DNA from 2 places in the Cryobacterium sp. MP_3.1 genome. Region 1 is predicted to be linked to the other one. Evidence: predicted binding sites of a transcription regulator. Region 1 holds the regulator's gene; the other holds the start of a gene.
What was found. The regulator LexA, encoded in region 1, represses DNA repair genes until DNA is damaged. The targets are predictions, from matches to a motif close to TCGAACANNTGTTCGA.
Positions count from the first base shown of each region.

Region 2: a site for LexA is predicted at 2,616-2,631, ahead of RCH12_RS02150 (intein-containing Rv2578c family radical SAM protein). Genes of this name have one in related genera too.

Region 1 is NZ_JAXCHV010000005.1:31,655-38,528, reverse strand. It holds gene hflX (GTPase HflX) at 1-648, shown strand, start outside; gene RCH12_RS04935 (methylenetetrahydrofolate reductase) at 931-1,992, shown strand; gene metE (5-methyltetrahydropteroyltriglutamate--homocysteine S-methyltransferase) at 1,992-4,313, shown strand; gene lexA (transcriptional repressor LexA) at 4,401-5,024, opposite strand; gene RCH12_RS04920 (LysM peptidoglycan-binding domain-containing protein) at 5,418-5,780, shown strand; gene RCH12_RS04915 (histidinol-phosphate transaminase) at 5,874-6,874, shown strand, end outside.
Region 2 is NZ_JAXCHV010000002.1:112,699-119,572, reverse strand. It holds gene RCH12_RS02155 (hypothetical protein) at 1-141, opposite strand, end outside; gene RCH12_RS02150 (intein-containing Rv2578c family radical SAM protein) at 460-2,607, opposite strand; gene RCH12_RS02145 (malate:quinone oxidoreductase) at 2,894-4,369, opposite strand; gene RCH12_RS02140 (glycoside hydrolase family 6 protein) at 4,460-5,455, shown strand; gene RCH12_RS02135 (response regulator transcription factor) at 5,518-6,504, shown strand; gene RCH12_RS02130 (hypothetical protein) at 6,561-6,874, opposite strand, start outside.

The sequences.
Region 1 (6,874 bases):
GCCGGCAAGTCCAGCCTGCTCAACCGCATCACCAAGGCCGGCGTGCTCGTGGAGAACTCCCTCTTCGCCACCCTGGATGCCACGGTGCGGAAGTCCACCACGGACGACGGTCGGCTGTACACCTTCACCGACACCGTCGGTTTTGTGCGCAACCTGCCCCACCAGCTGGTGGAGGCGTTCCGCTCCACCCTCGAGGAGGTCGCGGACTCCGATGTCATCATCCACGTCGTTGACGCGTCCCACCCCGACCCGGCCAGCCAGCTGGCCACGGTGCGCGAGGTCATCGGCGAGGTCGGTGCCAGTGACATCCCCGAGCTGGTGCTGTTCAACAAGAGCGACCTGGTCAGCGACGACGACAGGCTCGTGCTGCGCGGCCTCGCCCCCCAGGCGATCTTCGTGTCGGCGCGCAGCGGCGAGGGCATCGACGAGGTGCTGCGGGTTCTCGAGACCATGCTTCCCCGTCCGGAAATCCGCCTGGAACTGCTGATCCCCTACGACCGCGGTGACCTCATCCCGATCCTGCACGAGCAGGGCAAGGTTCTCGCGTTGGACTACTCCGAGACCGGCACCCAGGTCACGGCACTCGTATCGCCCGGTATCGAGGCCCAGTTCACCCCGTTCGTGGTGGCACCGGCCATCGCCGGCTAACCCCGATCCGCTTGAAGGCGGCACCCGCTCCTGAACCAGGAGCGGGTGCCGCCTTCGCCCGTTAACGCCCCAGCTGCGGCCGTGAACGTAACAATCGGCCACGCAGCAGCGCGCTCGAAGGTGCGTTGTTAGAGTCATCACATTCGTTGCCGGCGGGATATTCTGCCCGGCATGGAGCGACAGCCGAGCCCGGCACCCGCCCGCGAGCAGCCGCCCGGTATCCGTGGCGGTCCGCGGCCGCCAGGCCCTTCGAACTGAACCCACCGTGCCGAATGAGGAACCATGACAGCGACCCCCACGACCCCGCCGGCGGACCCCGACTGTCGGTCGAGCATCCCGTTCTCGTTTGAGCTGTACCCGCCCAAGACGGATGCCGCGACGACGGCCCTGCACACCACCATCGACGCCCTGGCTGCCTCCCGTCCCAGGTTCATCTCGGTGACCTACGGCGCCAGCGGCTCCTCCCGCACCTCGTCCCTGGACGTATTGCGCTACATCCGCCGGGCCACCACCGTGGACCCGATGGCGCACCTCACCTGCGTCGGTTCCTCGCACGCCGAGGCGAGCAGCCTGATCCGCGAGTTCCTCGATGCCGGCGTGAGCAGCTTCCTCGCCCTCCGCGGTGACCCGCCCGAGGGCCTGACCGAGAACGACGCCTTCCTCGGCGACCTGCACAGCGCCGGCGAGCTGGTGCAGCTGATCCATCGGGTGCAGGCCGAGCGAGTGCCGTACCAGGAGACCCCCATCCCCGGACTCCCTCGCGCCCGCGCCGTGAAGACCGAACGTGAGCACGTGCGCATCGCCGTGGCCGCGTTCCCCAACGGGCACCCGCGCTCACGATCCACCGCGCAGGACATCGACACCCTGCTGGCCAAGCAGGCGGCGGGCGCCAACCTCGCCATCACCCAACTCTTCTTCCACGCCGACCACTACCTCAGCTTCATCCAGCGAGCCAGGGAAGCCGGAGTGGAGTTTCCGATTCTGCCCGGCATCATGCCCGTCACCAGCCCCGGCCGGCTGCGGCGCATCCTCGAGCTCTCCGGGGAGGAACTGCCCGCCGAACTCTCGATCCAGCTCGAGGTGGAACCCACCCTGGAGGGCCAGCGCGAGATCGGCATCAGCCACGCCGCCGCCCTCGCCGAGAAGCTCATCGCCGGCGGGGCTCCCGGCCTGCACCTTTACGCCTTCAACCAGCACGAGACCGTGCTCGCCGTGCTCGACCGCGCCGGCGCGCTCGCACCGGCACAACCGGTCGTCTCCGCTCACACCCCGCCTCCGACCCATCCCTCGACCAGCCCTGCCGACACCCGTGCCGGAATCCACTCCACGAAGGACCATTACTGATGACCATCACCGTCCCCGCATTCCCCACCGGAACGATCCTCGGCTACCCGCGGATCGGCCGCCGCCGCGAACTGAAGAAGGCCGTCGAAGCCTTCTGGGCCGGCCGGATCGACGCCGCTCAACTCGAAGCGACCGCGGCAGGCCTGCGCAACACCACCCGGGAGCGGCTCGTGGGCCTCGGCCTCGGCCGCAGCGACTCCTCGATTCCGGAGAGCTTCTCCTTCTATGACCAGGTGCTGGATGCGGCGGTGACCGTCGGCGCCATCCCCACCCGCTTCGCCGGTCTCGTCGACGCCGACGGACACCTCGACCTCGCCGGCTATTTCACCCTGGCCCGCGGCGCCGGCGAGAACCTGCCGCTCGAAATGACCAAGTGGTTCGACTCCAATTACCACTACCTGGTGCCGGAAATCGGCCCGGAGACGAACTTCCACCTCGCCAGCGACCGCATCGTGCGGGAGTTCGACGAGGCTGTCGCCGCCGGCTTCCTCACCCGACCCGTCATCGTCGGTCCGGTCACCTTCCTGCTCCTGGCCAAGCCGAGCGAAACGGCCCCGGCCGGCTTTCACCCGCTCGATCGCCTCGACGACCTGCTGCCGGTCTACGCCACCCTCATCGAGCGCCTCGCCGCCGCGGGTGCGGAGTGGGTACAGCTGGACGAACCGGCCCTCGTCAGCGAGAGCATCGACATCCCGCGCGACCGTGCCCTCGCCGCCCTCGCCCGGGCCTACGACACCCTCGGCGGCCTCGACAGTCGGCCCGGACTGTTCGTGGCCGCGCCCTACGGCAGCCTCGACGACGCCCTACCCGTTCTGGCCAAGACCCCTGTCGAGGCCATCGGCCTGGACCTCGTGCGCGGCACCGTGCCCGCCGACGTGCCCGGCCTGGCCGACACCACCCTCGTGGCCGGCGTGATCGACGGTCACAACATCTGGCGGGGCGACCTCGCGGCGGCATTCGACAAGGTGGCCCAGCTGGGCGCGCTGAGCGACCGGGTCGCGGTCTCCAGCTCCACCTCGCTGCTGCACCTGCCGCACGACGTCACCGACGAGACCAAGCTCGGCGCCGACCTCACCGGCTGGCTGGCGTTCGCCGACCAGAAGATCGGTCAGGTCGCCACCCTCGCCCGCGGCCTCTCCGAGGGGCAGGCTGCCGTGCAGGCCGATCTCGACGCGGCCACCGCGTCGCTGGAGGCGCGCCGGGTCTCGCCCGGCGTGCGTGACGGCGCCGTACGCGCCCGCCTCGACACCCTCACCCCGGCCGACTTCAGCCGCGGCGACTACGAGGCCCGCCTGGCCGCTCAGGATGCCGTGCTCGACCTGCCCCCGCTGCCGACCACGACCATCGGCTCGTTCCCGCAGACGAGTGATATCCGCCGCGCTCGCGCCCGCCTGGTCTCGGGCGAACTCGCATCCGCCGACTACCAGGAGCTCATGCGCGCCGAGATCGGCCGGGTCGTGCAGCTGCAGGAAGACCTCGGCCTCGACGTTCTCGTGCACGGTGAACCCGAGCGCAACGACATGGTGCAGTACTTCGCCGAGAACCTCGATGGCTTCACCGTCACCGAGAACGGCTGGGTGCAGTCCTACGGCAGCCGGTGCACCCGACCGTCGATCCTGTGGGGTGACGTATCCCGGCCCGCGCCCATCACCGTGGAGTGGTCCAGCTACACCCAGACCCTCACCGAGAAGCCGGTCAAGGGGATGCTCACCGGACCGGTCACCATCCTGGCCTGGTCGTTCGTGCGCGACGACCAGCCGCTGGGGGAGACCGCCCGGCAGGTGGCGCTCGCGTTGCGCGACGAGATCGGTGACCTCGAGGCGGCCGGTATCCGGGTGGTGCAGGTCGACGAGCCCGCGCTGCGCGAACTGCTGCCCCTGAAGAAGAAGGACCACGCCGACTACCTGGATTGGTCGGTCGGGTCGTTCAGGCTCGCCACCGCGGGGGTCGCCGACCAGACCCAGATCCACACCCACCTCTGCTACTCGGAGTTCGGGGTCGTCATCGACGCGATTCGCAACCTGGACGCCGACGTGACCAGTATCGAAGCCGCCCGCTCGAAGATGGAGGTCGTGGCCGACCTGCAGACCAGTGGCTTCGACCACGGCATCGGCCCGGGCGTCTACGACATCCACTCGCCGCGGGTGCCCGGTGTGGCCGAGATCACCGAACTTCTCGAGCGGGCCCTGCAATCGATCCCCGCTCGCCAGGTCTGGGTGAACCCGGACTGCGGACTGAAGACCCGCGGCTATGCGGAGACCGTGGAGTCTCTGCGCAACATCGTCGACGCCACCCGCGCGGTTCGGGCGACGCTGGCCTGACCTCGCTCGCTCTGACTTCGCCGGCACAACACGAAGGCCCGACCCCTCGCGGGGTCGGGCCTGTTGCGTGCCTGGAGCGGTGCGGATCTAGACCGAACGCAACACCGCGACGACCTTGCCGAGGACCTCGGCGAAGTCGCCCAGGATCGGCTCGAAGTTGGTGTTGCGGGGGAGCAGCCAGGTGTGGCCGTCGCGCTGTCGCAGCACCTTCACGGTGGCTTCGCCGTCGAGCATGGCGGCGACGATCTCGCCGTTCTCCGCGGTCTTCTGCTGGCGGATGACCACCCAGTCGCCATCACAGATTGCGGCGTCGATCATCGAATCACCGACGACCTTGAGCATGAACAGCTCGCCCTTGCCCACCAGTTGCCGGGGGAGCGGGAAGATCTCGTCGATCTGCTGGTCGGCCATGATCGGGATACCGGCGGCGATGCGGCCGACGAGCGGCACCATCGCCGCATCACCTACCTGGATGCCGGACTGATAGTCGTCGGCGGCGCCGGGCGTGACCTCCTCGGAGGACTGAGGCAGCTCGATGAGCACCTCGAGTGCTCGCGGCCGGTGCGGGTCGCGACGCAGGTACCCGCTCAGCTCGAGCTGGTGCAGCTGGTGGGTCACGCTCGACAACGAGGACAGACCAACGGCGTCGCCGATCTCGCGCATGCTCGGCGGGTAACCGCGGTCGCGCACCGAACGCTGGATGACGTCCATCACCGCGCGCTGTTTGTCGCTCAGGCTCTTGCGGCGTCGCGTGCCGCCCTTGTCCCGAGGTGTGCTCTGTTGTGCCACGTTGACGCTCCTCTGGTTAGTCGGTTCGGGCTGGTGCTGGTGGGGCTCGTGCTCGCCGGGCTGGTGCTCGTCGGGCTCAGACTTCTCGGGCTCAGGCAGCAATGTCGGTGGTGTCTGTTTGAGTACAGCTACCCGATCGAAACTGTAGCCACAGAGCAGCGGTTCGTAGACATGCATTCGAGTGTGTTGCGGAATCTGTCTCCATAATATCCGGAAACAGGGTTGATTGTTCGAACACTCGAAGATATATTCGGAACATAGATTCGCATCTGGCCCTCCCGGCCGAGGGCCAGATGCGTTACCAGGAGGTTTGACATGAGCGCAGCATTTGCAGCACCGGACAACCACAGCCCGGCCACCCCGCCCACCACACACCTGCGGCTGACCCGCCGCGGGCGGGCCGTTTTCACGGCCCTCGCCGCAGTGCCCCTGGTACTCGGCGTCATCGGCATCGCCGTCAACGGCGGCATGGCCGCGGCAGAGGGCAGCGCGGGTGTCGGCGCGGCCGCGTTCGACTACGTCACCATTGAGGCCGGCCAGTCGCTCTGGCAGCTGGCCGAGTCTGTCGCCCCCGGACAAGACCCGCGCGACGTGATCATCGACATCGTCAACCTCAACCAGCTGTCCTCCGAGGCCGTGCAGCCCGGCCAGCGCCTCGCCCTTCCCGCCGAGTACTGAGCCGCTCAGCCCGGAGCCGATCAGCCCGGAGCCGATCGCCCCTCCCGCCTCGGACAAGAGAGCTCGGCCGCGGGCGCAACTAAGCTTGTTCGGGTGACCAGCCTCAACGACCTGCCCCTGCGTGCCAACCTCCGCGGACAAATCCCCTACGGAGCACCCCAGCTGCACGTGCCGGTGGCGTTGAACGTCAACGAGAACACGCACCCGATCCCGCCCGCGGTCGCCGCCGACATCGCGGAGGCCCTGGCCGAGGCCATTCTCACCGTCAACCGATACCCCGACCGGGAATTCAGCCAGCTGCGCGACGCCCTCGCCGGCTACCTCGGCCACGGTCTCACCCGCGACAACATCTGGGCCGCCAACGGTTCCAACGAGGTTCTGCAGCAGGTTCTGCAGGCCTTCGGCGGACCGGGCCGGTCGCTGCTCGGCTTCGCGCCGACCTACTCGATGTATTCGATCCTCGCCTCCGGCACCGATACCCGCTGGATCCCCGGCGGCCGTGACGCCGACTACGAACTCTCGCCCGAGACCGCCGCCCGTTGGGTGGAGGAGACCTCGCCCGACATCGTCTTCCTCTGCTCACCGAACAACCCGACCGGCACCCCGTTGTCGCTGGAGACCATCGCGGCCGTCTACGACGCGACCCCCGGCATCGTTGTCGTCGACGAGGCCTACGCCGAGTTCGCGCCGGACGGCACCGACAGTGCGCTCACCCTGCTGCCCGGCCGGGAGCGCCTGCTCGTGTCACGGACCATGAGCAAGGCCTTCGCCTTCGCCGGCGTGCGGCTGGGTTACCTGGCCGCCGACCCGGCGGTCACGGATGCGCTCCGCCTGGTCCGGCTGCCGTATCACCTCTCCGCTCTCACCCAGGCGGCGGCGGTGGCCGCGCTCGCCCACACCGGTGAGATGCTCGCCATGGTCGACGACATCCGGGTGCAACGCGATCGCCTGGTGACCGAACTGACAAATCTCGGCTTCAGCCCCCTGCGCAGCGGAAGCAACTTCGTGTTGTTCGGCGGGGTCGCCGACCCGCACGCGATCTTCGAGGCACTCCTGGCCGAAGGCATCCTGATCCGCGACGTCGGTATCCCCGG
Region 2 (6,874 bases), on a different contig from region 1:
CGTGACACTGTTCATCGTTGGCCCGGCCGGGTCTGCGGCCGCGACGAGCGGCACGGCGATCAGGCTCATGCCGGCTAACGCGAGCACGGCTCCGCTCAGACGGGTCCATCTGGCCACCGGATTGCGCGACGACGTCGACATTCGGATCCATCTCTGAGCGCCGTGCCCAGCAGGCTGTCTAGTCGCCGACGCCGGTGCGATCGAGAGCCTATCGATCGCCGTTGGCGCCCGCAACAAATGACGCTATATCCATCGTCCGTGGGGTTGGCGGCTCGGCGGGGCGCCGCATCCGTTGGTTGGGACGTCATGCGGGGTAAACGCCGCTATGCGCCTGGCCCGCCACCCGCATAGCGGCGTCTGACCCGCATAACTCGGGCAGGGAGCGGGCAGCTAGGCGTGACCTGAGCAACTCGAGCCAGGCGGAGGGACTTGCGGATGGTCGGCTGGAGCGACAGCCGCTCAGAATAGCGTCGGTGTCAGGTCCAGGGGCAGCTCGGCGGCGATCAGGGAGGGCGGGACGTTCGGGCTGCCGGGGGCGGCGGTGCTGGCGCCGACGGGCGAGGCGGTAAGGGCCGTGGAGAGGATGCCGCCGGTGGCCGGGTCCTCGGTGCGGCGCTGCAGGCCGTGCGCGCGGATCAGTGGCTGGATGCGCTCGGCCAGCCACTGGCGGTACTCCTTGGGTGCGTAGGTGCCGCGCTTGTAGAGCTCGCGGTACCTGGGCAGCAGCTCAGGGTGGTCCTGCTCGAGCCACTGGGAGTACCACTCCTTGACCCCGGGCTTGAGGTGCAGCGAGCTGTAGAGCACCCCGGTGGCGCCGGCGGCCTTGGCCTGGCGCATGGCCTCGTCGAGGTGGGAGCGGGTGTCGGTGAGGAACGGCAGGATCGGCATCAGGAACACCGAGCAGTCCATGCCCTTGTCGCGGATCGCGCTGATCGTGGCCAGCCGCGCCTTGGTGCTCGGGGTGCCCGGCTCGACGGCCTGCTGCAGGGCGTCGTCGTAGATGGCGATGGACATGGCGAGGTCCACCGGCACCTGCTGGCTGGCCTCGTGCAGGAGGTCGAGGTCGCGGCGCAGCAGGGTGCCCTTGGTGAGGATCGAGAACGGGGTGCCGGATTCGGCGAGCGCGGCGATGATTCCGGGCATCAGCCGGTAGCGGCCCTCGGCGCGCTGGTACGGGTCGGTGTTGGTGCCCAGGGCCACCGGATGTCTGCCCCAGGTGGGTTTGCCGAGTTCTTTCCGGAGCACCTCGGCCACGTTCACCTTGACGATGATCTCGTTGTCGAAGTCCTTGCCGGCGTTGAGGTCGAGGTAGTTGTGGGTGGGGCGCGCAAAGCAATTGTGGCTGATCACGCCATTGGCGATGAAGTCACCGGTGCCAGTGGTGATGTCGATCATGTCCATGGTGACACCCAGGTCGTCGATCCCCATGATCTGCAGCTCGGCATCCGACTTCACCACCCTGCCCGTGATGGCGAGCTTGCGGTCGATGGCTGGGCCGGTCAAGTTGAAGAACCTCGACCGCATCGGGAGACCGCCGGTCACTCGAACGCAGCGGACACCATTTGACCTTGGGCCTTCGAGCACGTGATCGATTCCCAGTGCGCCCATGGACCGCTGGATGTTGTCGAGGATCGCGACATCTTTGTTGCTGATGCGCAGAACCCCTTGCGAACACGATCCCTCCGCGTCGAAGACACCCGCGAGGTACCCTGCATGCCAATCCGGGTCCGGCGATTCCGGCCAATCGATGAGATCGGTGATCCGAGTGTAATTCTCGGCCTTCCCGGAGTAGATCGAGTTGATTGACCGCCTCGCATCGGATGCGACGGCGAAGGGGCGGGTCTGCGTGCGAATGTCCTCCTGCTCGAGAAACAGGCGAGAGCGGTTGAGCGCTTCTGGGTCGGCCAACGCCAGCCTGAACAGGCGCACCGTGCTGCCGCCCCGAGCCCGACGCGGATAATCCCGGGAGATCATCATGCCGTCGCCCCGAATCATCCCTGTCAGGTAACCTCGCCGGTAGTTGGGTGCAAAAAAGTGCGGCTGGGTCGTTTCGGTGAGCCCATTGAGCCCGAAGCCCATGAGCTTGTTGCTCGTGGTGAGGTACGGGCGTTGCGCGATACCGCTCATCGCGCCGGTCACGAACTTCCAGCCGCGTTCGGTGAGGAATCGGTGGTCGCCGCTGGCCACGATCTCGGTGCCGTCGGCGAGGGTGATCCGGTGGCCGCGCTTGCGGGTGTTCCAGGCAGCGAGGACCGTCGTCTCGACGTATCGCCGGTAGGAGCCTTCCGCGCGGGTGCCGATGATTGCGTCGCCGACCCGCACCTCCCAGAGCGGTTTCTGGCGGCCGTCGGCCATCAGGATGAGGGTTTCCGGGCTCAGACAGTAGGTGCACGCATGAGAGCAGCCGCGGTACGGGTTGATGGTCCAGCCGAACGGCATCGCACTCTGGCCGGGCACCCGGTTGAGGGCGGACTTGGCGAGCACCTCGTGGAAGGTGATCCCGTCGAACTCGGGGGTGCGGACGCTGCGCACCAGGTTGTTCAGCCGGGCCAGACCGGGCAGCGCGCCGGCCTGCTCGGTCGTTAGTTCCTGTCCACTCCAGCGCATGCATCCAGTCGAACACATGTTCGAGTGGGATGCAAGGTGGTGGGTGTGTCACGCGGGGTGGGCGGCGGGGCGGGGGCGGGCTTGGGGGCGCATCCGCCGGCCGTGGCGGTATGCGGGGTACGCGCCGCTATGCGGGTGGCACGCCACCCGCATAGCGGCGCTTGACCCGCATAGCTCGCAGTCGGGCAGCGGATGCGGGCCGCGGGCGTGGCGCAGGCCGGGTCACGGGGCTCGACAACCTCGACCAGCTCGACCGACGGGACGAGCTCGACCAGCAGAAGAGGATCTACGCGGTGAGGTGCAGGGTCTTGGCGGTGGCGGCCAGGGAGGCGGCGGCCGCGGCGGGATCGTCGGAGAGTTTGGTGCCCAGGCTCGGGACCATCTCGCGCAGCTGCGGCTCCCAGCGGGAGTACTCGCCCGGGAAGCAGCGCTTGAGCAGGTCGACCATGATCGGCGCGGCGGTGGAGGCTCCGGGCGAGGCGCCGAGGAGCCCGGCGATGCTGCCGTCGGCGGAGGTGATGACCTCGGTGCCGAACTGCAGGATGCCGCCGGCCTTGGCGTCCTTCTTCATGACCTGCACCCGCTGGCCGGCGGTGATCAGTTCCCAGTCCTCGGCCTTGGCCGTGGGCATGAACTCGCGCAGTGCGTTGAGCTTGGCCGTGCGGGAGGCGAAAACCTCGCCGACCAGGTACTTCATCAGGCCGAAGTTGTTCTTGGCCACGGCGAGCATCGGCACGAGGTTGTGCGCGCGCACGGAGAAAGGCAGGTCGAACCAGGTGCTGGTCTTGAGGAACTTGGGGCTGAATCCGGCGAACGGGCCGAAGAGCAGCGAGGTCTCGCCATCCACTACCCGGGTGTCGAGGTGCGGCACCGACATCGGCGGCGCGCCCACGGCGGCCTTGCCGTAGACCTTGGCCTGGTGCTGTTTGACGATGGCGGGATTGTTGGTGCGCAGGAACTGGCCGCTGATCGGGAAGCCGCCGAAGCCCTTGATTTCGGGGATGCCGCTCTTCTGCAGCAGCGCGAGGGCGCCGCCGCCGGCACCGACGAAGACAAAGCGGGCCTCGACGGTGTTCGTGTAACGACCCACCAGGCTGAGCAGTTTGAGCTTCCAGGAGCCGTCATCCTGCTGCTTGATTGCGGTGACCTGCTGGTTGAGGTGCACGTCGGTGCCGCGCTTCTTGAGCGAGGCGAACAGGTAGCGGGTGAGGGCGCCGAAGTCCACGTCGGTGCCGGACTCGATGCGGGTCGCCGCGATCTTCTGCTTGGCGGCGCGCTTCTTGGTCAGCAGCGGGGTCCACTTTTCGATGACGGCGGGGTCTTCGCTGTATTCCATCCCGGCGAACAGCGGCTCACCGGCGAGCACGGCCATGCGCTTGCGCAGGTAGTCCACGTTGGCGGTGCCGTGCACGAAGGTCATGTGCGGGGTGGAGTTGATGAACTTCTCCGGCTCGGGCAGCACCCCGGTCTCCACCAGGTGTGACCAGAGCTGACGGCTGATCTGGAACTGCTCGTTGATGGCGACGGCCTTCTCGGCCGTGACGGTGCCGTCGGCAGCCTGAGGCATGTAGTTGAGTTCGCAGAGCGCGGCGTGGCCGGTCCCGGCGTTGTTCCACGGGTTGGAGCTCTCCTGCGCGAGCTCACCGAGGCGCTCGTAGACCTGGATGTTCCAGTCCGGCTGCAGTTCGGCGAGCAGGGTGGCCAGGGTGGCGCTCATGATTCCCCCGCCAATCAGGGCGACATCGACCTTTTCTGAATTCACGCTCTAACTCTAACCCGCCGCGCGGGCCGCTCCGCCGGGGCGCAGCAGCCCCCGGCTGCGAACGCCGGATGCGGGCGATAAGGTTGCAAAATGGACTCGACCGGTAGTCGTCTCGGCCTTTCCCTGGGCATCATCGCACTCGCTGCGCCCATCGTGGCGCTCGGCCTGTTCATCGGCAGCTTCGCGGTCACTGCCACCAGCGCAGCCGCCGGCAACCCTCTCGCCGGCCGCTCCTTCTATACCAACCCGAACTCGACCGCGCAGGTGGCTGCCACCGCCGCCGCGGTCGCCGACCCGGACTCCGCCGCGGCCGCCACCCTCGGCAAGCTGGCCGAGCAGCCCTCCGCGATCTGGCTGATGCCGGAGAAGTACCCGCTGAACACCGTGCAGGCCGACGTCACCGCCATCGCGGATGCCGCCGAAGAGGTCGGGCAGACGCCGGTGTTCGTGGTCTACGGCATCCCCGACCGCGACTGCGGCAACTTCTCGGCCGGCGGCCTCTCGGAGAGCGACTATCCCACCTGGGTGGCCTCCATCGCGACGGCGCTGACGCTGAAGGCATCCGTGGTTATTCTCGAACCGGATGCGCTGGCGCTGGCCACCGAGTGCGGCAACGTCGAGCAGAGGGTGGCACAGATTCAGCAGGGCGTGGCCGCTTTTGCGCCCACGGTCGCCACGGTCTACCTCGACGCCGGCCACTCCGACTGGCTCACCCCGGCCACCGCCGCCGATCTGCTCAACCGCGCCGGCGTCGCGCAGGTGCGCGGTTTCGCGACCAACGTCTCCAACTACAACGACTCGGCCGCCGAGCAGGCCTTCGGTGAGGCGGTCTCCGCGCTCACCGGCGGGGCCCACTTCGTCGTCGACACCTCGCGCAACGGCCGGGGCGGCAACGGCGAATGGTGCAACCCCGCCGGGCGGGCCCTGGGCGGCACTCCCGAGGCCACAACGGATGGGGCCTTGCGCGACGCGAATCTGTGGGTGAAGGAGCCGGGCGAGAGCGACGGCACCTGCAACGGCGGTCCGGCCGCCGGCGAATGGTGGAACGAGCGGGCCCTCGAGCTCGCGGCCGCTGCCGGCTGGTAGCCGGGCGGCGGGCCGAATCGGGTCTATCTGATGGATGCTCGACCCGCGTAATATACTCAGGTATGTCGACGACCGGGGAAATACGCAGGGTAGCGGTCATTATTGAGGACGACGCAGACATCCGCCATCTGCTTGAAGCCGTACTCACCCAGGCCGGGTTCAAGACCATCGCCACGAGCAACGGGCTCGACGGGGTGCGCGCGGTTCGCGCGTACGACCCGATCGTCACCACGCTCGACGTGAGCATGCCGGGCATGGACGGGTTCGAGACCGCCAAGCGGATTCGCGCATTCAGCGCCACCTACCTCGTGATGCTCACCGCCCGCGACGAAGAGATCGACACGCTGCAGGGCCTGGAGTCCGGCGCCGACGACTACCTCACCAAGCCGTTCCGGCCGCGCGAACTGCGCGCCCGCATTGACGCCATGCTGCGCCGCCCCCGGCTGGCACTGCCGCCGGAGGGTACCGAGGTCATCACCGAGCCCGCCGCCCCCGCGTACGCACCGACCGCCGGCGCACAGCTCGCCGCGGAACCCGAGTACACCCCCGCGTACGTTCCGCCGGTCACCGCGCCCGCTCCCCCGGCGGCCGACCTGCCGCCGAGCCTGGCCCCGGTTGCGATGAGCGGGCAGCACGTCGCGACCGTGCCGCTTCCCCAGGCCGGCACCGCTGCATCCGCCAGCAGTGACGCACGGGCCGACGACTGGATCGAGCACAACGGGCTGCGGCTGAGCAACGACATGCGCCTGGCCATGCTCGGCACCACTGAGCTGGACCTGACCCGCACCGAATTCGACCTGCTGGCCGCACTGCTCGAGTCGAAGCGGCGGGTGCGCAGCAAGGCCGACCTGGCGCTGCTGCTGCGCGGCGAGAGCTACGTGACGTCGTACTACGTGAACGAGGCCGACAAGCGTGCCGTCGAGGCGCACCTGAGCAACCTGCGGCGCAAGCTCGGTGACAGCCTCACCGCCCCGCGCTGGCTGGAGACCGTGCGTGGCGTGGGCTACCGGCTGGCGGCGTCGGATCAGGCCGGGCGCGACTCGTACTAGGGGTCGTTTTCGGGTCGCGGGGTCTCGACAGGCTCGACCGACGGGATGGGCGCGGCTTAGCGCTGCAGCGCGAACATGGTGGCCAGGTCGGAGCAGGCCAACTCGCCGACCTCGTTGAGGCGGCTGATGTGACTCACCGAGCCTTCGATGTCACCGTCGCGCAGGGCGTCGTGCATCATCGCGGCGGTGGCCTCCACCGTGACCGCCCCCACCATGGTGCTGCTCGAGCGGATGCTCAGCAACACCACGTGGGCTTCCTCGGCATCCGGGAATCGTTGGGTCAGCGCCACGGCCAGCCGCTGGGACCGGCTGTGCCACAGGTGCACGAAGTCGTGCACAAAGCGGCGCTGCATATTCTGGTCGCCGCCCA